DNA from 3 places in the Bacillus bruguierae genome. Region 1 is predicted to be linked to each of the others. Evidence: a T-box and tRNA genes for the amino acid it is inferred to sense, from the RefSeq annotation. Region 1 holds a T-box; the other regions hold tRNA genes.
The links. The T-box of region 1 lies ahead of ileS (isoleucine--tRNA ligase). A T-box ahead of a tRNA ligase gene usually reads a tRNA of that ligase, here a tRNA-Ile.

Region 1 (13,382 bases):
AGAGTTCTCTCGCATTTATGAACTGCTTGGCGTAGAATTCTCGAATTTTCAAGGTGAAGCATTTTATAATGATAAGATGGATGATTTGGTCAAGCTTCTAGAAGAAAAATGTTTATTAGAAGAATCAGATGGAGCGCAAGTTGTTAATTTAGAAGAAGAAGGAATGCCGCCATGTTTAATTAAAAAATCAGATGGTGCTACTCTCTATGCAACGCGTGATTTAACTGCAGCATTATATCGTCAAAATACGTATGCATTTGATAAAGCATTATACGTTGTTGGAGAAGAACAAAGCTTGCATTTCTCTCAATTTTTCACTGTACTAAAAAAAATAGGATTCCAGTGGGTAGAAGGCATGTCTCACGTTCCGTTCGGACTTATTTTAAAAGATGGTAAGAAAATGTCTACTCGTAAAGGGAAAGTTGTTTTACTAGAAGAGGTGTTAGAAGAAGCAATTGCGCTAGCAAAGAAAAATATTGAAGAGAAGAATCCGAACTTAAAGAAGAAAGATGAAGTAGCAAGACAGGTCGGAGTTGGCGCAGTTATTTTCCATGATTTGAAAAACGAACGCATGCATAACATCGAATTTTCACTTGAAAAGATGCTGAAATTTGAAGGAGAAACAGGACCATACGTACAATATACGCACGCACGTACTTGTTCATTATTGAAAAAAAGTGATGTAGACATTGAGAAGCAAGACTTACAGTTAACAGACGATATAAGTTGGACAGTGATAAAATTACTTCATCGTTTTCCGCAAGTCGTTGAAACAGCGTTTGCTAAATACGAGCCATCTCATATTGCAAAATATTTATTAGACGTGGCACAGGCGTTTAACAAATATTATGGTAACGTTCGTATTTTAGAAGAAAATGCAGAGAAAGAAAGTAGACTTGCGCTTGTATATGCGGTGGCAGTTGTATTGAAAGAAGGATTACGTTTGCTGGGAATGGGAGCGCCTGAGGAGATGTAAAAGAGAAAGGGATTTGATCATTGACAAGTAGTAGTATTCCTGGAAAACATAATAACAAATCATTATGTTCCTATTGATGCGGCGCATTTTGAGTCACGAGACCGGGCGACTCCGCAAAAAAAGAAATCAAAATCACAGCCGAAAAAGCGCGGTCATAAACCGAAAGCGGAACGGAAAACGTTCTAATCAGAAAAATAAGACCGAGAAAGTCAAAAAACATCTATGAAAAGACAATAGAAGATCAACTAGATATTAGTCTTGAAACTGTATAAGAAGATATGTAAGAGTAATTTTCAAACAAATCAAGCAACACAATATACAGAAAAAATTGACTTATTTGAAAATAAAGAATGGGTTAGAGATAAGTAGTTGAAAAGTAAATAACCCTCTTAGCTTTTAAAAGGTGAAGAAAAATACTAAATGAATTGTTAACAAATGAGCTTCGTCTATTATTTAGATTGCAAGACATTGAGAATGATTGGGGGTATCTGGCATATGTCGAAGGAAAAGAATCCATTATGTTCGATGGAGGAACTTCAAATTAAGTTGAAAGAAAGAATGCTTCCAATGGCAGAATACTTAGAGATTGATTCATTTTTATTAAAGAACAATATTCATCAGGAACCTATTCAAGAATTTCAAGAGAAATTTCAGCTTCATCCGAAAAGTGTCTTTTTAAATTTTGTTCGTCAATATGACTTGAATCAGTGGGAGTTCTTTAATATTTGGTTTGGACGCGGAAATTATTTGGAGGAATTGATTGAAATTAATACAGGATGGGATTGTTGGTGGGGAGAAGGGGAGAGACCAAGTGAATGGTTAATGATTGCTCAAACGGATCCTTATACATTTTTGCTTCACCGACAGACGGACAAAATTTACGCCATTACAAGCGATGATAAAGATACGGAGTGGCAGGCAATTGCCCCAAATTTTGAACAGTGGATTCGAGGAATCGGAACATACTATATAGAGAAGCGTGATATTGAAGAAATTATCTGCCTTGTACAAGCTGAAAACAAAAAATATTGGAGAGAATTGAATACTTGAATATTAAGCAATTCCTGTTGGGACAGGGTGGAAAATAGAAGAACATCATTGTCAAAGAACGTACAGAGAAGCGAGTGGATTTGAAAAGCTCCTTAAGCCATTTGAGTGCCTAGAGGAGCTTTTTTATACGGTAGGAATTTATTTTAATCAATCTTTTTCAAAATGTATTCTTTTAAATCTTTTTGAGATAACTATTCTCTTAATATATGACTATTTTTTTAGTATCTTTTTAAGCTCCATCAAATTTGAAATCTCATAAGTAGGTTTTAATTCTGATGTATTTACAATTTGATTAGGATTAAACCAACATGTATCTATGCCAAAATTGTTTCCGCCTTGTATATCAGAAGTTAAGCTATCTCCTACCATTAATACTTTGTTTTTGTCAGTATGCTTTAAATTGTTTAAGGCGTGCTCAAATATTTTAGAATCTGGCTTCGATACATTAACATCCTCAGAGACTACTATATCTTCAAAATATTTTGCTATAGTAGATTTCCGTATTCGATTATCTTGAACATCTTTGAGACCATTGGTTATTATCGAAAGTCTATATTCTTGATGTAGACTTTCGACAAGGGTTATACTCTCATCATATAAAAAAGAAGCATTAGATAAATGTTTCATATATAATTGTGCGAGTTCAACTTCATCAAATTTAGCATTTAATTTATTTGATAACCGTTTAAATCGTTCAACATTTAAGTTTTTCTGAGTAATAAGTCCATCCTCTAGCTCTTTCCATATAGCTGTATTGATAGCCTTATATATTTTTAAATGATAACTTTCATCATATTTTATATTACATGCCAGCATCGTATTTTTAAGAGCGTGTTTTTCAGATTTTTTAAAATCAAATAAAGTCTCATCTGCATCAAATATTATAACTTCGTACTTCATATTAATCCTCCAGATATATATAAATACAAATTAAAAAACCGGCATAAAAACCTCTTTCTTTTAGATGGTCGAGAGCATCTGGTCATGCATAGAAGCGGTCAGGGCCTTTTCCTGCCACATGCAAGGTTTAAAACAAAATGACAAAGCAAGTAGCAGTCATGTTTCGTTCTGCATAACAGCGACTTATATGACGGAAAATTAAAATGGATATATATAGTTAATTTTTGTAGTGGTCACATACAAACTGTCTTATAAAAATGTCTTATCAACGTACTCATATGAGGTCCTGTCATACGTTAAAGCGCTAGGTTATAAATAAAATATCTTCTATGTTTTACGACACTTAATAAATTACAATATTTATTAAGTATTGTATATGACATATGTCATACTAAGCAGGGATTATGAGAAAATCTGAGCACGGGAAAATTATTTGTATGTAGTCTTCTTTATATTTTGTGTAATTTTGCATAGTCTAAAAAAACTGTTAATTCTGCTACTAGTAGTGTATTCGCGGCTTTTTCTAAGTGCCCATGAAAATCTCTGTAATATCTTGTTTTGGACTAGTGCTTCCATGATTTTTGATGTAAACTGATTCATAGGAAGGCTCTTTTCTATGAATTTTTGCGGTAACCCAATTCTATTAAGAAAAGGTCTTTTTTTTTGTTTTTATTTACACAAAATAGTGCATACTCTCTAAGTATTTGAATAAGACAACAATAAATCAATTAAACTTACAATTTAAATTTAATAGGAGATAAGATTATGAGTGAAAATAATAAGTTAAAGGTACGTAGTAAATCAGTTGCGGTGATAGGAGTAACTGGCGTATGTTTATTGTTAGCAGAACCAACGTTTATAAAAGCTGATAACTTACAGGGTGAAGATATTAAATCAAATAATTTACAAGATCAATCACAAGATAATAGTTTTAAAATAGATAATTCACAAAACTTACAAGGCAGTAATATAAAATCAGATACCCAGAAAGATAATGATAGTAAGTTAGAAAATGTACAAGATAGAGATGTACATTCAAATAATCAACAAGATAGCAGTGCCAAATCGTATAACATAGAAAGTAATGAGGTTAAATCATCTAATCCACAAGAGAATGTTAGTCAACCATCTACCTCACAATCTAGTGCAACAACAGTACAAGAGACTCAATTTATTAAGTTTTCACAAGGTAATGGCATTTGGTCTGTACCATATGGATTACAAGGTGCAAACTATGTTGATTCCACAAATAAGTATGTAGGAAAAGAAGTTCAGCTGATTCAAAAAATGACAGTAAACAATATAGTATGGTATCAATTTAGTGTAGACGGACAAACAATCGGTTGGCTTGATAGTAGAGTGTTAACTGATTTGACAAACGTACAAGAAATAGATGAAAACGCCGTAATGGGTGCAACATCAAATAATGGTATATGGTCTGTACCTTATGGTATTAGCGGTGCAAACTACATAGACTTATCAGATAAATACGCTTACCAAAACATTAAATTAATAAAAAAAGTAACTTTTGGAAATGCGACATGGTATAAATTTAGTTTAAATGGTCAAGTTATCGGATGGATTGATGATAAAGCATTAGATAAAGGACAATCGACTTCTGTTAATTTCAATGTAATGATTGGAAATACAAATGGTAATGGGATATGGTCAACGCCGTACGGTATCATTGGTGCTAGATATTTAGGTTCTACAAATGATTATACATATCAAACTGTACAAGTAATAAGAACTGTAAAAATAGGAAACACAAATTGGTATCACATAAGTAAAGACGGTAAGTTAATTGGTTGGATAGATGGTGATAGAGTTGTAACGGATTTAGAAAACGTACAAATTGAAAATAGTACCTTAACAATAAGCGGTTCTATAAAACCTTCTGACGGTATTTGGAGTGTACCATATGGAGAATACGGTGCAAATTGGATTGCGCCTGTTAGTGATTATAGTTATAAACAAGTTCAAATTATACAGAGTGTAAAAAAATGGGGTGTAACTTGGGATAAAATCAAGTTAGGTGATAGAGTGTTAGGGTGGGTTGATGCAAAAACATTAGCAAATCTTACAATACAGAATGAAGATAGAACTGCAATGATTGGAGACACTAATGGTCATATTGTATGGACTTTACCTTATGGTGAAAGTAGTGCTAAATATGTTAACCCTGCTGTAAAGTACATAAATCAACCAATTCAAATCATTCGTAGTACGGAAAAAGATGGAGTACTTTGGTATAACTTTAAAATTGGTAACAATGAAGAGGGTTGGGTTGACTCCAGAGCAATTTCTAGTGCATCTAATATAATAGAAATGAATGAAACGTATCATGTATCAAATCCTGAGGGTCATACTGTATGGTCAAGACCTTATGGTATGCAAAACGCATCTTATATTGGCTTTGCTTCTAATTTTGCTAATAAGAACTTAAATGTAAAATTATCTGTAAATTACAACGGTGTAACATGGTATGCTTTTAGAGACAATAAGGGTGGTTTAAATTGGATAGATAGTAGAGCTGTTGTTCAAGGTTCTACTTATCCACATATGGATGTGCCGATTATTAGCCAACGTGATCCTTATATGCCATCAAGAAATTTAGTATCTGGTTGTGAGATAACTTCTGTAACTATGATGTTACAATATGCAGGTGCGAACGTAGATAAAGTTCAACTTGCATACGAAATGCCGTATTCTAGTTTTGATCCAAATCTAGGTTTTGTAGGAAACCCTTTTGGTAGAGGTTGGACTATATATCCACCTGCTCTAATGGATTTAGTACGTAAATACGCAGGTAGTTCAATAAATTTAACTGGGCAAGATATAAAAAGACAATTAGATGCTGGGAAACCTGTTGTAGCTTGGATGACTATGCATGGTTTTACAGTTCACGCTATTACGCTTGTAGGGTATGATGAAAACAATTTTTATTATAACGATCCTTGGACTGGTGAGAAAAATGCTTCTATGTATTGGTCTGACTTTTATAACAATTGGTCTACTCAAAATAGACGAGCAATTTCATATTAAAGTATTGGGTAGAGTTTAAAAATAACTCTACCTTTTTATATGGATGTATGGAAACAAGAAAATATGAGTTAAAAAACCAACATAAAACCCCTTTCTTTTTATGGGAGGACGAGAGCATCTGGCCGTGCATAGGAGCGGTCAGGGCCTTTTCCTGCCACGTGCAATGGTTTAAAACAAAGGGAGCAAGCAAGTGCAGGTCATAATGTATTCTGCATAGCAGCGACTTATATGTCGAAATATTAAAACAGGTTTATATAAATTTGGACACATATTATCTTTAATCTCAGATTGTTTCTTGAGGTATCTAGTGTTTACATTCTATAGAATGCGTTCTTCTTTGCATAATAAATGCCCCCTTGTTTGGTGATATTAAGAATAAAACGATTCTTAATAAGTGTCCAAATTCATTAGGAGGCTAATGGGAAAGTACAAATATCATATAATTAATGATTAAAAAATCCTAAAGCATATTTTACCCCTTCATGGATATCGGTTGTTTCATACCCTGCTAATTCTTCATAGGTAATTTGCATTTTGACATTTTCTAATTCGTAACCGCTGTCTAAATCAATATTCAACAGAACCTCATACCCATCAGTAGTAACGTTTGTTTCTATAATGTTAAAGGTTTGAATCGCTGTACCTGTTTCATACTCGATTGGCTCTAAAAGATCTGACATAAAAAACACCACTTTTCCTAATAATAAACATGTTTAGCTCTTTCAGTAGTTTAACCATGCGGCATGCTGTTATGCATGTCACATTCCAATAAGTGTAGAATTTAAATAAATATAATTTAAAAAACATTCTAAAATGATTGACAATTGATAGTGCATTGGAATAAAATAACTGTTAACAAAAGTATACAAATCTGATGACGAGAACAAGTAAAATATATCACTGTTCCCCAGAGAGCCGGTGCTGTGCTGAAAGCCGGTGTTCGGTATATGTTTGAAAATCATCTCCGAGGAGTCGAGCTGAACATAGTAAGTTCGAACGGTTGTCTACCGTTACAAGGAACGCGTATGATTGTACGTTGCTGAGTGCTATTGATGAGCCATTGATCAATAGAAGTAGGGTGGTAGCGCGGGTAAACCCGTCCCTAATGATAGGGACGGGTTTTTTGTGTACTTTTAATTATTTCTTAAGGAGTGATTGTAGATGAAGAAGGTAGATGTGAAAGAATTAGCTGTAAGGAGAGAAGCACGAATTCGTAAGCAATGGAATGAACAGGATACCTTTATGCAATCGATTCGAAATCGTGAAGGTGCACAATCTTTCGTATTTTATGAAGGACCGCCAACTGCGAATGGGCTTCCGCATGTCGGTCATGCCTTAGGGCGAACCATTAAAGATTTGGTTGCAAGATATAAAACGATGACAGGATATAAAGTGCTGCGTAAGGCTGGATGGGATACACATGGATTACCAGTGGAATTAGGTGTTGAAAAGCAGCTTGGCATTTCTGGGAAACATGATATTGAAAAGTACGGTGTAGAAGCCTTTCTAGCCAAATGTAAAGAGAGTGTATTTACGTATGAAAAGCAGTGGCGTGAGTTTACAGAGAGTATTGGTTACTGGGTTGACATGAATACGCCGTATATCACGTTAGATAATTCCTATATTGAAAGTGTTTGGCATGTTCTTGGAACGATTCATGAAAAAGGATTGTTATATAAAGGTCACCGCGTTTCTCCTTATTGCCCAAGCTGTCAAACGTCGTTAAGCTCACATGAGGTGGCGCAAGGATATAAAACAGTGAAGGATTTAAGTGCAACAGTTAAATTTCAGCTTGCAGATCAGGAAAACGAGTATATTCTCGGTTGGACAACGACGCCGTGGACGCTTCCCGCTAATGTAGCGTTAGCAGTTCATCCTGAGATGGAATACGTGAGGGCGCAGCAAGGGGATGATGTTTATATTGTTGCGAAAGAGTTAGTGGAAGATGTACTGCAGCAAGAGTATAAAGTGTTATCTGTTCACAGGGGAAGCGAGTTAATAGGTCTTTCTTATGTACCACCATTTCAATTTGCAGAAGTTACAAATGGTCATTGTGTAGTAAATGCTGATTTTGTCACAGCCAATAGCGGTACAGGAATTGTTCATATCGCACCTGCTTACGGAGAAGATGATTATAAAGTGGTTCAAGAACACGGTCTATCATTTGTGAATGTTGTAAACGAGAAGGGAGAATACACATCTGATGTTCCTTTTTTACAAGGGAAATTTGTAAAAGAGTGTGATGTTGATATTGTTCGCTATTTAGCTGAGCATGGTCTTCTTTATCATAAGGAGAAGTATGAGCATAGTTATCCGCATTGTTGGCGCTGTGATTCACCGTTACTTTATTACGCAAATGAAAGTTGGTTCATTCGAACAACTGCTTTAAAAGAGCAATTTTTACAAAATAATAATGAAGTAACATGGCATCCAGAGCATATTCAACATGGCCGGTTCGGTAATTTTTTAGAAAATATGGTTGATTGGAACATTAGCCGAAAACGATATTGGGGTACGCCGCTTAACGTATGGGAGTGCGATGGATGTCATCATCAATTTGCACCGAAAAGTATTGAAGAACTTAGAAATTTTGCGATTAGCGCTGTAGATGAAAATATTGAGTTGCATAAGCCATATATGGATGAAGTGAAGGTAAAGTGTTCAAAATGTGGTGAGACGATGAATCGTACGCCAGAAGTAATTGACGTTTGGTTTGATAGCGGTTCGATGCCATTTGCTCAGTATCATTATCCATTTGAAAATAAAGAGTTATTTGAAGAACAGTTTCCAGCGGATGTTATTGCTGAAGGAATTGATCAGACGCGCGGATGGTTTTATAGTCTACTTGCAGTATCTACTCTGTACACTGGAAGAGCACCGTATAAGCGTGTATTATCACTTGGGCATGTGTTAGATGAAAATGGGCAAAAAATGTCTAAAAGTAAAGGGAATGCGTTAGATCCAGTAGATTTAGTAGAGAAATTTGGAGCGGATGCCCTGCGGTGGGCACTTCTTGTAGATAGTGCGCCGTGGAATCCAAAGCGATTTTCAGAACGAACTGTACAAGAAGCAAAGTCGAAACTCGTTGATACGTTGTTAAATGTATACAGTTTTTATGTATTGTACGCGAATTTAGATGGATACAATCCAAAACAGGAATATAGTACAAAGAAAACAAAATTGGATGAATGGGTATTATCAAGATTGCATAGTACGATTCAAAAAGTAAGCATTGCTTTAGAGGATTATCAATTTACAACAGCTGCGCGTGAAATAGCCGTATTAGTTGAAGAGGTAAGTAATTGGTATGTAAGACGTTCCCGTAGTCGTTTTTGGGCATCTGGTATGAATGCTGAAAAAGCAGCAGCATACGATACACTTCACGAAGTACTTGTTACGCTTAGTAAGCTACTTGCGCCGTTCACACCATTTTTAGCAGAAGATATTCATTTTAATTTAGAAGGCAGTAGTGTTCATTTAGCAGATTATCCAGTATGTGAAGAAGCGCTAATTGAGAAACAGCTTGAAAGAGAGATGGCAGCTGTTTTGCAAGTAGTTGAGCTTGGACGTAGCATTCGTAATCAACATACACTAAAAGTAAAACAACCATTAGCAAAACTTGTTGTATTTGAGAATGCGAAGCAAGAAATGGAGTGGGATTCTTATAAAGAGATTATAATGGATGAGCTTAACGTGAAAGAAGTTACGATCGAACATAGCGAAGCGGAGTATATGTCATATCAGTTAAAACTAAATTTTAAACAAGCAGGACCGAAATTTGGAAAACAAATCAATACGGTAAATCATTGGCTGCAAAATTTATCTAGTGAAGAAGTAAAAGTGTTTATAGAGGATCAAAAGGGAGCATGTCAAATGTCGTCTGGAGAAGCTGTAACAGTAACATTAGACGATGTGTTTGTTGAAAAAGTGCCGAAAACAGGATTTGCTGATGCTACGAATGGATTATATACCGTTATGATGGATACGAATGTAACGGATGAATTGCTGCAGGAGGGAACGGCGCGAGAATTTATTCGCGCTGTACAGGAATATCGAAAACAATTGAATTTACCAGTAAATTTGCGAGTAGACATTGAAGTTGAATGTGACGAGGAATTACAGAATGTAATTATGAAGTATAAAGAATTACTACAAGAAAACTTACTTATGAAACAATTATTCATCAAGGAATCGATGCAACAAGCAAAGCAAATCCAAGTAGGGAATAAGCATATGTTGATTCATCTTAGAGCGAACGAGATATAAGATAAGAAAAACAGAGTATACGCTCTGTTTTTTTCTTTTGAAGAAACTGTGAAAAAGCATTGTAAGTTCTATAACTAGTATATAAAATTATGAAAAAAGAATGGAGTGAAAAGATGCGAGACTTTGAGAAATTAAGGGTATACGTAAAAAGGAAAGAATTTTCAAATGGTTTATCGGAAATTCAAAAGGAAATTGAGGAAATAAGAGCAAGAAAATCCCTTTCATATATGAAAAAATGGCTCGGTCAAATTTCTTCAGAAGAAGATTTTTATACACTTATTCAATTGTTGGATGAAGGGTTAATGCCATCTTATAGTAGATTTATGGTACGGTATGCGCATCGTCGTTTTAACAGTTTTCGTACTCTTACTTGGTTTTGTGATGATTTAATTGATGAACGAAAATCATTAGATGCAGAAGATTTGTTAAAAGAGGCATTGCGAAAAAAAGGGAATTCTGTTAAAAAAGAGCACCTTGCAAAGACATATTTCGTATTGGCACGCTGCATACTGGAAATGCGTCGTTATGAGGAAGCTTATACATATATGAAGAAAGCAGAAGAGTTAAGTGAAATTCCGATTTTTGATAAATGGGGTTACTTCTATTTATTTAAAGGCGATTGGCTAAAGGCAGAAGAAGTACTTCGAAAAGGAATGAATTATGAAGAATGCGCAGATACGTCAACATATTTATTGGCTGAGCTACATTCTATGAAAGGGGAACATGAAGAATCATTACAAATCATTACGGAAGCGATGAAGAAATTTCCACAAGTTCCGTTCTTTTATTTAGAAAAGATTAAAAGATTATATGATCAAAAAGCATATGATGAGCTGAGCCAAGTTTTACATGAAGTTCAAAAGTTGTTGCCATTTCATAGTTATCAATCGTTTTTCTTACAAATTTGGGCGGAAATCTATTATACGAAAGGTGATTGGGCTACTCTGCAAACATTGTTAGAAAATGAGAATAGTTTAAAAGATTCCCCTTATCACAACGCACTGCGTTTTGCTGAGCAAAAAGAAGTGATGTTACCAATTATACCTGTCGTGCAGAAAGATAACTACTGTGTACCTGCAAGTATCGAAATGATGCTGAAGCTTTTTGGAAAGCATGAAAATCAAGATGAAATTGCTAAGCATATTTTTGATGGAATCGGATCGAAGTTGTCAAAAACAGTTGAATACGTAGAAGGGATTGGTTATAAAAGTCGCTTTTTTGTAGGTGCAGTAGACATGTATAAAAGATTTATCGATGCGGGTATTCCGGTTATGCTTAGTGTCGATATAGATCATGTTTCGCATGTGCAATTGGTAGTTGGTTATAATGATCAGCTGCAAGTTTTATATATTCAAGATCCAAATTTTGCAGAGCGCATACTTGTCACATATGAAGAATTTGCAAAGCAGTATGTAAATACAAACTATTTATCTATCGCAATTGTTCCAAAAGAGAAAAGTGAGCTGCTTTCTTCTTTATGTGAAGAAGATGATTTGTATTTCCGTCGCATCTTTTCGTTAACAGATCACATGGAATTTGCTGAACACGACGATGTGGAAAATTTATTAAGGCTTTTACATGAGCATAACGAAAATCCGTATACATGGCTATATGCGATTAAGCATTTAGATTTACAAGATGGAAAGGAGTTTATATTTAGCTGTGCGAAGCGTGCTTTACATGCCTATCCGGAATCCGATTATGTAAACCTTCATGCAGCGCAATGTTTTGTGCGTATTGAAGAACTGGAACAAGCAAATAAAGTATTAGAACAAGTGAAGCATAAAACTTCTAATTCATTCTATCATTTTATTGAAGGACGCATTGCGTTAGATGAATCTCGTTATCATGATATGATCGCCAGTTTTCGCGCGTCGCTCCAGCTAGATCCTGACCAGCCAGTAGCTTGGAGTTATATGGCAATTGGATATATGTATTTAGGTGATTTAGAACAGGCTCTAAAGTATTCGTCTATTGCAACGGGGCGTTACGAAGATCGTTTTGTTTTTGTTAATCATGCTCTTATTTTAATGGATGCAGATCGAGATGAAGAAGCATATGAAGTGTTTACTATATTGTTAAAACAATATAAACGAGACGGATATGTCTGGTGTGAGCGTGCGAAGTGTGCTCATAAATTAGGAAAGGTACGATCGGCAATTCGCGGACTGCGAATCGGCAAGGAATTAGATCGTCAACTGCCGCTTCCGTATATCATGTTAGCTGATATTTATGAAGCAGAATTAGATGATGAAAGAAAAGCAGAAGAGATTTTACTAGAAGGAGTGCAAAATGATGTCCAATCAGCTGCACTATATGCGAATTTAGGAGACTTTTATTTAGAACGAGAGCAATATGAAAAAGCACTGAACATGTATGAAGTAGGACTTCAACATGACGAGGAAGATGTATCCTGTCATATAGGGATAGGTGAAGTCTACATGAAACAAAGAAGCTATGAAACAGGAAAACAATATATTTTTAGACTGAAAAAACAGTTTACTGAAGATAGTGACTTCCTTATTAATGCTGGGAAAGTATTATGGAATGCTGCTATGGATCAAAGCATAGAGCAAAAAGAAGTGGAATCGGCTTTAACAATCATGGAAGAAGGAATCGTTTGTATACAAAATAATTTCCGGGATGCACTAGATATATATGTGACGCAGCTAGAAGATACACCATTTTTACAAAGAGGGATTTCATTTTTAAGTACTTTAGTTGAAGAAGATAATCATAATATAGATTATTTATGTTATTTAGGAATATTACAGGAGTCGGCTGGAAATTATATGAAAGCTATTTGGCTATATGAGCAAGCGGCGCGGATCACTGAAGATACATTCCCGCATTTTAGACTCGGAGAAGCGTATAAAACATTGGAAGAATGGGAACAAGCAAAAACAGCTTATTTACAATGCGTGAAACGAGATTCTACTTTTGCAATGGCGCATTTAAAACTGGCTGAAATTTACTATGTTGAAGAAGATTTAGAGAACGAACAGCATCATATGTTTGAAGGTTGTAAAAATGCCCCCCTTTTAGTAAATATGGAGCATTTAGCGAATATATCAGTAAAAGCCGGGCGTCATAAGGAACTGATTTCGGCTTTAAACAAAAAGAAAGGGATTGTTCCTGAGTCATG
Region 2 (4,347 bases), on a different contig from region 1:
TTGACTTTTTCGGTGAATCAAGTATAATAATGATTGTCTCAAATGAATATAGTCTGGTAATGATGGCAGAGAGGTCACACCCGTTCCCATACCGAACACGGAAGTTAAGCTCTCTAGCGCCGATGGTAGTTGGGACTTTGTCCCTGTGAGAGTAGGACGTTGCCAGGCAAATGGAGGATTAGCTCAGCTGGGAGAGCACCTGCCTTACAAGCAGGGGGTCGGCGGTTCGATCCCGTCATCCTCCACCATATAATCTTAAATGTCGGAGGGGTAGCGAAGTGGCTAAACGCGGCGGACTGTAAATCCGCTCCTTCGGGTTCGGCAGTTCGAATCTGCCCCCCTCCACCATTTCGATGGGCTATAGCCAAGCGGTAAGGCAACGGACTTTGACTCCGTCATGCGCTGGTTCGAATCCAGCTAGCCCAGCCATTTAAGAGCCATTAGCTCAGTTGGTAGAGCATCTGACTTTTAATCAGAGGGTCGAAGGTTCGAGTCCTTCATGGCTCACCATTTTTAAAATGTAATATGCGGGTGTGGCGGAATTGGCAGACGCACCAGACTTAGGATCTGGCGCCTTTGGCGTGGGGGTTCGACTCCCTTCACCCGCACTCTTAATTAAATAAGCAATAAGTCATATATGTTTTGCGGAAGTAGTTCAGTGGTAGAATACAACCTTGCCAAGGTTGGGGTCGCGGGTTCGAATCCCGTCTTCCGCTCCAATTTTCAATATGACGCCGGGGTGGCGGAACAGGCAGACGCACAGGACTTAAAATCCTGCGGTGGGTGACCACCGTGCGGGTTCGACCCCCGCCCTCGGCACCATATGCGCCCGTAGCTCAATTGGATAGAGCGTTTGACTACGGATCAAAAGGTTAGGGGTTCGAGTCCTCTCGGGCGCGCTTTATTAACGGGAAGTGGCTCAGCTTGGTAGAGCACCTGGTTTGGGACCAGGGGGTCGCAGGTTCGAATCCTGTCTTCCCGATAGTTTTTTAAAATGGGGCCTTAGCTCAGCTGGGAGAGCGCCTGCCTTGCACGCAGGAGGTCAGCGGTTCGATCCCGCTAGGCTCCACCATTAAAGCTTCATATATACGGAGGTATACCCAAGTTCGGCTGAAGGGATCGGTCTTGAAAACCGACAGGCGGCGAGAGTCGCGCGGGGGTTCGAATCCCTCTACCTCCTCCATTTTTTATTTAAAAGAATATTATATCATCGCGGGGTGGAGCAGTCTGGTAGCTCGTCGGGCTCATAACCCGAAGGTCGCAGGTTCAAATCCTGTCCCCGCAACCAATGGTCCCGTGGTGTAGTGGTTAACATGCCTGCCTGTCACGCAGGAGATCGCCGGTTCGACCCCGGTCGGGACCGCCATTTACATAAAGGCTCGGTAGCTCAGTCGGTAGAGCAGAGGACTGAAAATCCTCGTGTCGGCGGTTCGATTCCGTCCCGAGCCACCATTTTTTTTTGTAAAAAAACTAGCCGGCTTAGCTCAATTGGTAGAGCAACTGACTTGTAATCAGTAGGTTGGGGGTTCAAGTCCTCTAGCCGGCACCACTTAGGGGCATAGTTTAAAGGTAGAACAGAGGTCTCCAAAACCTCCGGTGTGGGTTCGATTCCTACTGCCCCTGTAAGAAATATGGGCCTATAGCTCAGCTGGTTAGAGCGCACGCCTGATAAGCGTGAGGTCGATGGTTCGAGTCCATTTAGGCCCACCATATTCCGCAGTAGCTCAGTGGTAGAGCTATCGGCTGTTAACCGATCGGTCGTAGGTTCGAGTCCTACCTGCGGAGCCATGGCCCGTTGGTCAAGTGGTTAAGACACCGCCCTTTCACGGCGGTAACACGGGTTCGAATCCCGTACGGGTCATTATAAAAAGAGTCAGCACTATGCTGACTCTTTTTATTTGAAGAAAAATAATATTATACATTATATTTTCTGTATATCGTATTTATTATAACGAATTATAATTACTTCTGATTAATGATCTCCTTATACATATATTTATTGAGCTACTTTTGGACAGTAAGAATGAGAATGCTTCAACTAACCAAAAGTAGTCGAATAAAGAAAATCTACTGATGGCCGTATCAAGCTATTATAACAATAAGTATATCTTTATCATATTATAAAATGTTTTATTTTTTATTATAAATAATGAAGGATTTTGTATGATTTTGTGTAATTAGGAAAGAATATAGTACATTATATTTTTACCAATTGATTATTTTAGCTATACTCAGAATTGAACTACATCAATTCATTTTGATGATTGTACAACGGAATGTTGCATGAATATTTTACGGTATAAAGTATTTCTTTTACTAACCTCATCCTGCTTATTGCTCTGTATCTTTACAAGCTGCCTTCTCAAATAAGAACGATAAAGTCTATATTTACTCTCCGCAATTCTAAAGTTTTTAGAATTGGTCATTGTAACTGTGAATATCCAATTTATTTTGCGTTTTATGATTACATAGTTTTCTACATTTGATAAAGTGTAATTTCATCTGTTTTTAATAAGAGATGGTATCTCGTTTATCTTTTAAGGAACTTGCGAATTGAAATGAAGAGGGTTGGAGATGCTAAAGTGTGTAAAGGAGGGTAATATATTTATGACAACTGTTCGAGAATTGATGAGCACGAATATTGTACAATGTACATCACTAGATAACGTATATGAAGCAGCGGTGAAAATGAAAGAAGAAGATATAGGAATGATTCCTGTTGTGGAGAATAATCAAGTTATCGGACTTGTAACAGACCGTGATTTGGTTGTGCGGGGAATTGCAGAAAAACATCCAGGTTCCAATCAAATTACAAATGTTATGACAACACAAATTATTTCTGTGTCACCTGATGACGCTATTGAAAAAGCGACAGAGTTAATGGCACGTTACCAAATAAGAAGATTGCCAGTAGTTGAACATGGACAACTTGTTGGGATGCTATCACTTGGTGATTTAGCAACAACTAAATATGCAGATGATCAAGCAGGCGTTGCCTTAAGTGAAATATCAGAGCAAACAGACTAAATAAATACTTTTATTCTGTTTGCAATTTGCTATTTGAGGGCAGGAATGCTTCATCTGAAAATTTATTTGAAAGCAATGATGTAGTGAAGGATAAGCATGTTAATATGCGCCTAATTAGTTTAATTCATAATCTGTGGGGGTTTCCCCGCAGATTAAATTCACATTTTATGTAAATTATTTTTGGAATTTTTGTTAATAACTATTAACATATGAAAAAAATGATATACTAATAAATATAAGCATTATATGTTATTTTGAATATAATAATATTGATGGATAGTTTAATAGCATTCAAATATTTTATCATACATATAGAAAATGGAGGGGGAATTATATGGGGATTGTGCAAACCGAACCCAATTGGAACTTGGTTACGGATGCGTATACAGAGCCGGAAAATTTTGCGGATTTACTCTCTTTACTTATACCAAAGTATCCAAAAGGAGAAGGAAAAGAACGAACTATTCTGGCTTGGAAAGAAAAAGAATTTTATAAGAAAGAAAATTTAATTCTTTTTATTTTATATGGAATGAAAAAATTACATGATTTACCGAAGTTTCATAAAGATGAAATGCCAACTTTAGTTCGAATTATTCGTTTATGCCAAGAAGTAGGATGGTATCAACAGGCCTATGATTTTATGATTGCTGAAGGATTAGAGGAATTCGTACAAACATCGCTAGAGTATGAATCATGGGATGCATTTACACAAGTAGTTGCTTGGAATTATTTAATTATAAAACAAAAGGTTACGGAATTAGAAAGTAATGATGATTTTATTTGGGAAAGAATTAAGTTTAATGTAGAGTGTATTGAAAAGTATAAAACACTTTTGTCTCATAAAGAAATGATGGAGTTTATGTTTCTCTATCTTTGTAAACAAGCAAAGGGATTATCAAAAGAGAAGTTAGATGAAATTTTAATGGAGTTAGCAATATATTGCAATACGTATATTTGTGATATATACACGTTAGATTTATTAAAAAAATATAGAAAATGTACGGATTTCTTAACATATTATGAACCAAGCCATGCTGCTGTAGCATGCCAGCGTGCAGTGATTGCACAAATATCTGATCGTCTTAATCCGTTGAAGACAACTCATGTTGATGATTATTTGTTTGTTATAAAAGAGATGATGGAACATATGTCGTTGGAATTTATAACAAAATATGAGCACTTTATTGGGCAATTATTATCATACATTCCATTTTTTGAAATGATTCAAGTTCCACAGCAAATGTATTATTGTGAAGAACTTATGCATATATGTAAAGGAATCGATTATAAAGAGGAACTACTACGCAATTATATATTTAT
Region 3 (4,347 bases), on a different contig from region 1:
GGAACACCTACGTAAACATCTTGTTGTCCGTATTGTCCTTCAAGATATGCAGATACTGTCAATACGCTGTTCTCGTTGTTTAAGATCGCTTTCGTTACACGTAATAGTGACATACCGATACCGTAGTAAGTTGCACCTTTACGTTGAATAATATGATAAGCAGCATCGCGTACATTTACAAAGATTTCGTCTAATTCGCTTTGATTGTACTTTTCATTGTTCGCTAAAATTGTTTCTAGCTTTTGTACACCAATAGTAGTATGGCTCCATACAGGAAGCTCTGTGTCACCATGTTCACCAATAATATACGCATGCACGTTACGTGGATCTACCTCTAAGTACTCACCTAGCATATAACGGAAACGAGCAGAGTCTAAAGTTGTACCAGAACCAAGTACGCGCTCTTTTGGTAATCCAGATTCTTTCCAAGTTACATAAGTTAAAATGTCCACTGGGTTAGTTGCGATTAAGAAGATACCATCAAATCCGCTATCCATAATACCACGAACGATTTGTTTAAAGATTTTTGTATTCTTCTCAACTAAATCTAAGCGAGTTTCACCTGGCTTTTGCGGTAATCCAGCAGTGATAACAACAAGATCTGCATCTTTACAATCCGCATAGCTACCTTTCCAAACTTTTGTTGGAGATGGAGCAAATGGAACCGCATGGCTCAAATCCATTGCTTCGCCTTCTGCTTTTGCTTCGTTTACGTCAACAAGAACAAACTCTTCAGCTACACCTTGGTTAATCATAGAATATGCATAGCTGCAACCTACAGCTCCTGTTCCTACTAATACTACGCGGTTAATACCTTTTTTCATGGTAAAATCCCCTCTCTATTTTTCAATATCATCATTAGCATTGTCATTTAAGTAAATAATTAAAATACTGTTTTTATATTGTTTAACTTCCTTACACACATATTGTAGCACGTTTTTTTGTGAGTGTATTCACATTTTATGACCCATTTGTGAAATTTATCACATATAGGGGAAAGTTATAATATTAAGTATGGAATCGATTTTAATGGAAGCGTTCTCTTTAGATTGTGAACACAAATAATACAGTATTTCATTTTACCAATAGACTATATTATATAGTGAAAATCCCAGTATTTACAAATAAACTACTCTCATTATAAGATTAGACTGAACAGTCGGTTTATAATTTATTATGGGAGTGAATAATATGAAAGATCACATCATAACTTTACAAGACGGACGTAAGTTAGCCTATATTGAATATGGTAAAACAAATGGATTACCAGTCATGCTGTTTCATGGTACACCCGGTTCAAGAATTTGGGCATTAACAGATGATATGGTAGCGAAACAATTAGGCATACGACTTATTTCAATAGATAGACCTGGCTACGGGCTCTCTGATCCAAAACAGAATCGAACAGTTCTGAATTGGGCAGAAGATGTAAATGAAATAGCAGATCAACTAAAACTCCAAACTTTTTCTATTATAGGTGTCTCAGGCGGAGGCGCTTATGCAGCAGCCTGTGCTTACAAAATCCCTGAGCGCTTACAATCCGTACAAATGGTTTCTAGTGCAACTCCGTTTGAAAATGAAGAGCCGCCAGCCAGTATGTGCCGCGAAAATCGAATTGCCTTCTTTATCTCCAAACGCTTACCTTTGCTATTAAAATGGGCATATCGTGCTCAAAAAAAGCAAATGGAAAAGAACCCTGAAAAATATATGCAAGGGATGAAAAAAGGAAATAGACATTTATGCAAATGGGATCAACAATTTATTCAAACAGATGAAGATATTAAATTAACTATGATCCACATGAAAGAAGCGTTAAGAAATAGTGTAGATGAAGCAGTAGCAGAACACTGGGGATTTAATTTTCAAAACATTTCTATTCCTATCCATATTTGGCATGGTACAGCCGACACTTTATCTTCAATAGAAGAAATAAAAAAAGTAGCCTCAGCTACTCCTCATGTAACAACACATTATATAAAAGATGCAGGACATTTCTTACCTGATGATCCCCACATATGGGAATCTATTTTACAAACAATTATTCATGATGCAGATGAGACAAACAAATCCAGTATATCATTTCATACTTCTATTTGATCCATTATGAGGTGGGAGTATTACTGCCCACGAATAGCGGGATAAAAATCAAGGAAAACCAGCTAAAATAGAGAAGTAACTATTCATTATACACAAAAAGAGATAGCAAATTATGCTATCTCTTTAATATGACCCGTACGGGATTCGAACCCGTGTTACCGCCGTGAAAGGGCGGTGTCTTAACCACTTGACCAACGGGCCAATTTCTGGCAGAGAAGAAGGGATTCGAACCCTCGCACCGCGTAAGCGATCTACTCCCTTAGCAGGGGAGCCCCTTGAGCCACTTGGGTACTTCTCTATATTATATGGCTCCGCAGGTAGGACTCGAACCTACGACCGATCGGTTAACAGCCGATAGCTCTACCACTGAGCTACTGCGGAATATGGTGGGCCTAAATGGACTCGAACCATCGACCTCACGCTTATCAGGCGTGCGCTCTAACCAGCTGAGCTATAGGCCCTAGAAAAAGCGGGTGAAGAGAATCGAACTCTCGACCAGAGCTTGGAAGGCTCTTGTTTTACCACTAAACTACACCCGCATAAAAATGGTGAGCCATGAAGGACTCGAACCTTCGACCCTCTGATTAAAAGTCAGATGCTCTACCAACTGAGCTAATGGCTCATTTTGAAATGGTGCCGGCTAGAGGACTTGAACCCCCAACCTACTGATTACAAGTCAGTTGCTCTACCAATTGAGCTAAGCCGGCTTGCATATTTCAAAATGGTGGCTCGGGACGGAATCGAACCGCCGACACGAGGATTTTCAGTCCTCTGCTCTACCGACTGAGCTACCGAGCCTTAATATAAATGGCGGTCCCGACCGGGGTCGAACCGGCGATCTCCTGCGTGACAGGCAGGCATGTTAACCACTACACCACGGGACCATTGGTTGCGGGGACAGGATTTGAACCTGCGACCTTCGGGTTATGAGCCCGACGAGCTACCAGACTGCTCCACCCCGCGATGATATAATATTCTTTTTAAAAAAATGGAGGAGGTAGAGGGATTCGAACCCCCGCGCGACTCTCGCCGCCTGTCGGTTTTCAAGACCGATCCCTTCAGCCAGACTTGGGTATACCTCCATATATATAAAACTTGAGTGGTGGACCTTGTAGGACTCGAACCTACGACCGGACGGTTATGAGCCGTCTGCTCTAACCAGCTGAGCTAAAGGTCCTTTATGGTAGCGGCGGAGGGGATCGAACCCCCGACCTCACGGGTATGAACCGTACGCTCTAGCCAGCTGAGCTACACCGCCATAAACAAGTTATAAGTGGAGCCTAGCGGGATCGAACCGCTGACCTCCTGCGTGCAAGGCAGGCGCTCTCCCAGCTGAGCTAAGGCCCCATTTTAAAAAACTATCGGGAAGACAGGATTTGAACCTGCGACCCCCTGGTCCCAAACCAGGTGCTCTACCAAGCTGAGCCACTTCCCGTTAATAAAGCGCGCCCGAGAGGACTCGAACCCCTAACCTTTTGATCCGTAGTCAAACGCTCTATCCAATTGAGCTACGGGCGCATATGGTGCCGAGGGCGGGGGTCGAACCCGCACGGTGGTCACCCACCGCAGGATTTTAAGTCCTGTGCGTCTGCCTGTTCCGCCACCCCGGCGTCATATTGTAAATTGGAGCGGAAGACGGGATTCGAACCCGCGACCCCAACCTTGGCAAGGTTGTATTCTACCACTGAACTACTTCCGCAAAACATATATGACTTATTCAATTAAAAGTGCGGGTGAAGGGAGTCGAACCCCCACGCCAAAGGCGCCAGATCCTAAGTCTGGTGCGTCTGCCAATTCCGCCACACCCGCATATTATTTTTTAAAATGGGGCGACTGATGGGAATCGAACCCACGAGTGTCGGAGCCACAATCCGATGCGTTAACCACTTCGCCACAGCCGCCATGATACTGGTGCCGGCTAGAGGACTTGAACCCCCAACCTACTGATTACAAGTCAGTTGCTCTACCAATTGAGCTAAGCCGGCATTTATATGGTGGAGGATGACGGGATCGAACCGCCGACCCCCTGCTTGTAAGGCAGGTGCTCTCCCAGCTGAGCTAATCCTCCATTTGCCTGGCAACGTCCTACTCTCACAGGGACAAAGTCCCAACTACCCTCGGCGCTAGAGAGCTTAACTTCCGTGTTCGGTATGGGAACGGGTGTGACCTCTCTGCCATCATTACCAGACTATATTCATTTGAGACAATCATTATTATACTTGATTCACCGAAAAAGTCAACAAGTTTTTT

Region 2: it has a tRNA-Ile gene. The T-box ahead of ileS (isoleucine--tRNA ligase) is inferred to sense a tRNA for this amino acid. The anticodon was not compared.
Region 3: it has a tRNA-Ile gene. The T-box ahead of ileS (isoleucine--tRNA ligase) is inferred to sense a tRNA for this amino acid. The anticodon was not compared.

Annotation. Positions count from the first base shown of each region.
Region 1 is NZ_JBAWSX010000006.1:128,905-142,286, reverse strand. Features, by position in the region: gene argS (arginine--tRNA ligase) at 1-976, shown strand, start outside; gene WAZ07_RS12485 (SMI1/KNR4 family protein) at 1,472-2,026, shown strand; gene WAZ07_RS12480 (YjjG family noncanonical pyrimidine nucleotidase) at 2,237-2,926, opposite strand; gene WAZ07_RS12470 (GW domain-containing glycosaminoglycan-binding protein) at 3,737-5,971, shown strand; gene WAZ07_RS12460 (hypothetical protein) at 6,415-6,651, opposite strand; T-box leader at 6,837-7,078, shown strand; gene ileS (isoleucine--tRNA ligase) at 7,133-10,237, shown strand; gene WAZ07_RS12450 (tetratricopeptide repeat protein) at 10,351-13,382, shown strand, end outside.
Region 2 is NZ_JBAWSX010000027.1:203-4,549, forward strand. Features, by position in the region: rRNA gene rrf (5S ribosomal RNA) at 53-168, shown strand; tRNA gene WAZ07_RS24950 (tRNA-Val) at 173-248, shown strand; tRNA gene WAZ07_RS24955 (tRNA-Tyr) at 265-348, shown strand; tRNA gene WAZ07_RS24960 (tRNA-Gln) at 355-429, shown strand; tRNA gene WAZ07_RS24965 (tRNA-Lys) at 435-510, shown strand; tRNA gene WAZ07_RS24970 (tRNA-Leu) at 528-608, shown strand; tRNA gene WAZ07_RS24975 (tRNA-Gly) at 645-719, shown strand; tRNA gene WAZ07_RS24980 (tRNA-Leu) at 734-822, shown strand; tRNA gene WAZ07_RS24985 (tRNA-Arg) at 826-899, shown strand; tRNA gene WAZ07_RS24990 (tRNA-Pro) at 909-982, shown strand; tRNA gene WAZ07_RS24995 (tRNA-Ala) at 997-1,072, shown strand; tRNA gene WAZ07_RS25000 (tRNA-Ser) at 1,091-1,183, shown strand; tRNA gene WAZ07_RS25005 (tRNA-Met) at 1,212-1,288, shown strand; tRNA gene WAZ07_RS25010 (tRNA-Asp) at 1,291-1,366, shown strand; tRNA gene WAZ07_RS25015 (tRNA-Phe) at 1,377-1,452, shown strand; tRNA gene WAZ07_RS25020 (tRNA-Thr) at 1,474-1,549, shown strand; tRNA gene WAZ07_RS25025 (tRNA-Trp) at 1,553-1,623, shown strand; tRNA gene WAZ07_RS25030 (tRNA-Ile) at 1,634-1,710, shown strand; tRNA gene WAZ07_RS25035 (tRNA-Asn) at 1,714-1,788, shown strand; tRNA gene WAZ07_RS25040 (tRNA-Glu) at 1,790-1,861, shown strand; gene WAZ07_RS25045 (CBS domain-containing protein) at 2,608-3,027, shown strand; gene WAZ07_RS25050 (DUF3965 domain-containing protein) at 3,362-4,347, shown strand, end outside.
Region 3 is NZ_JBAWSX010000012.1:168-4,514, reverse strand. Features, by position in the region: gene WAZ07_RS18160 (L-lactate dehydrogenase) at 1-824, opposite strand, end outside; gene WAZ07_RS18155 (alpha/beta fold hydrolase) at 1,192-2,097, shown strand; tRNA gene WAZ07_RS18150 (tRNA-Glu) at 2,227-2,298, opposite strand; tRNA gene WAZ07_RS18145 (tRNA-Ser) at 2,305-2,395, opposite strand; tRNA gene WAZ07_RS18140 (tRNA-Asn) at 2,404-2,478, opposite strand; tRNA gene WAZ07_RS18135 (tRNA-Ile) at 2,482-2,558, opposite strand; tRNA gene WAZ07_RS18130 (tRNA-Gly) at 2,566-2,636, opposite strand; tRNA gene WAZ07_RS18125 (tRNA-Lys) at 2,644-2,719, opposite strand; tRNA gene WAZ07_RS18120 (tRNA-Thr) at 2,729-2,804, opposite strand; tRNA gene WAZ07_RS18115 (tRNA-Phe) at 2,820-2,895, opposite strand; tRNA gene WAZ07_RS18110 (tRNA-Asp) at 2,906-2,981, opposite strand; tRNA gene WAZ07_RS18105 (tRNA-Met) at 2,984-3,060, opposite strand; tRNA gene WAZ07_RS18100 (tRNA-Ser) at 3,087-3,179, opposite strand; tRNA gene WAZ07_RS18095 (tRNA-Ile) at 3,198-3,274, opposite strand; tRNA gene WAZ07_RS18090 (tRNA-Met) at 3,279-3,355, opposite strand; tRNA gene WAZ07_RS18085 (tRNA-Ala) at 3,372-3,444, opposite strand; tRNA gene WAZ07_RS18080 (tRNA-Pro) at 3,459-3,532, opposite strand; tRNA gene WAZ07_RS18075 (tRNA-Arg) at 3,542-3,615, opposite strand; tRNA gene WAZ07_RS18070 (tRNA-Leu) at 3,619-3,707, opposite strand; tRNA gene WAZ07_RS18065 (tRNA-Gly) at 3,722-3,796, opposite strand; tRNA gene WAZ07_RS18060 (tRNA-Leu) at 3,826-3,906, opposite strand; tRNA gene WAZ07_RS18055 (tRNA-His) at 3,923-3,998, opposite strand; tRNA gene WAZ07_RS18050 (tRNA-Thr) at 4,007-4,082, opposite strand; tRNA gene WAZ07_RS18045 (tRNA-Val) at 4,090-4,165, opposite strand; rRNA gene rrf (5S ribosomal RNA) at 4,170-4,285, opposite strand.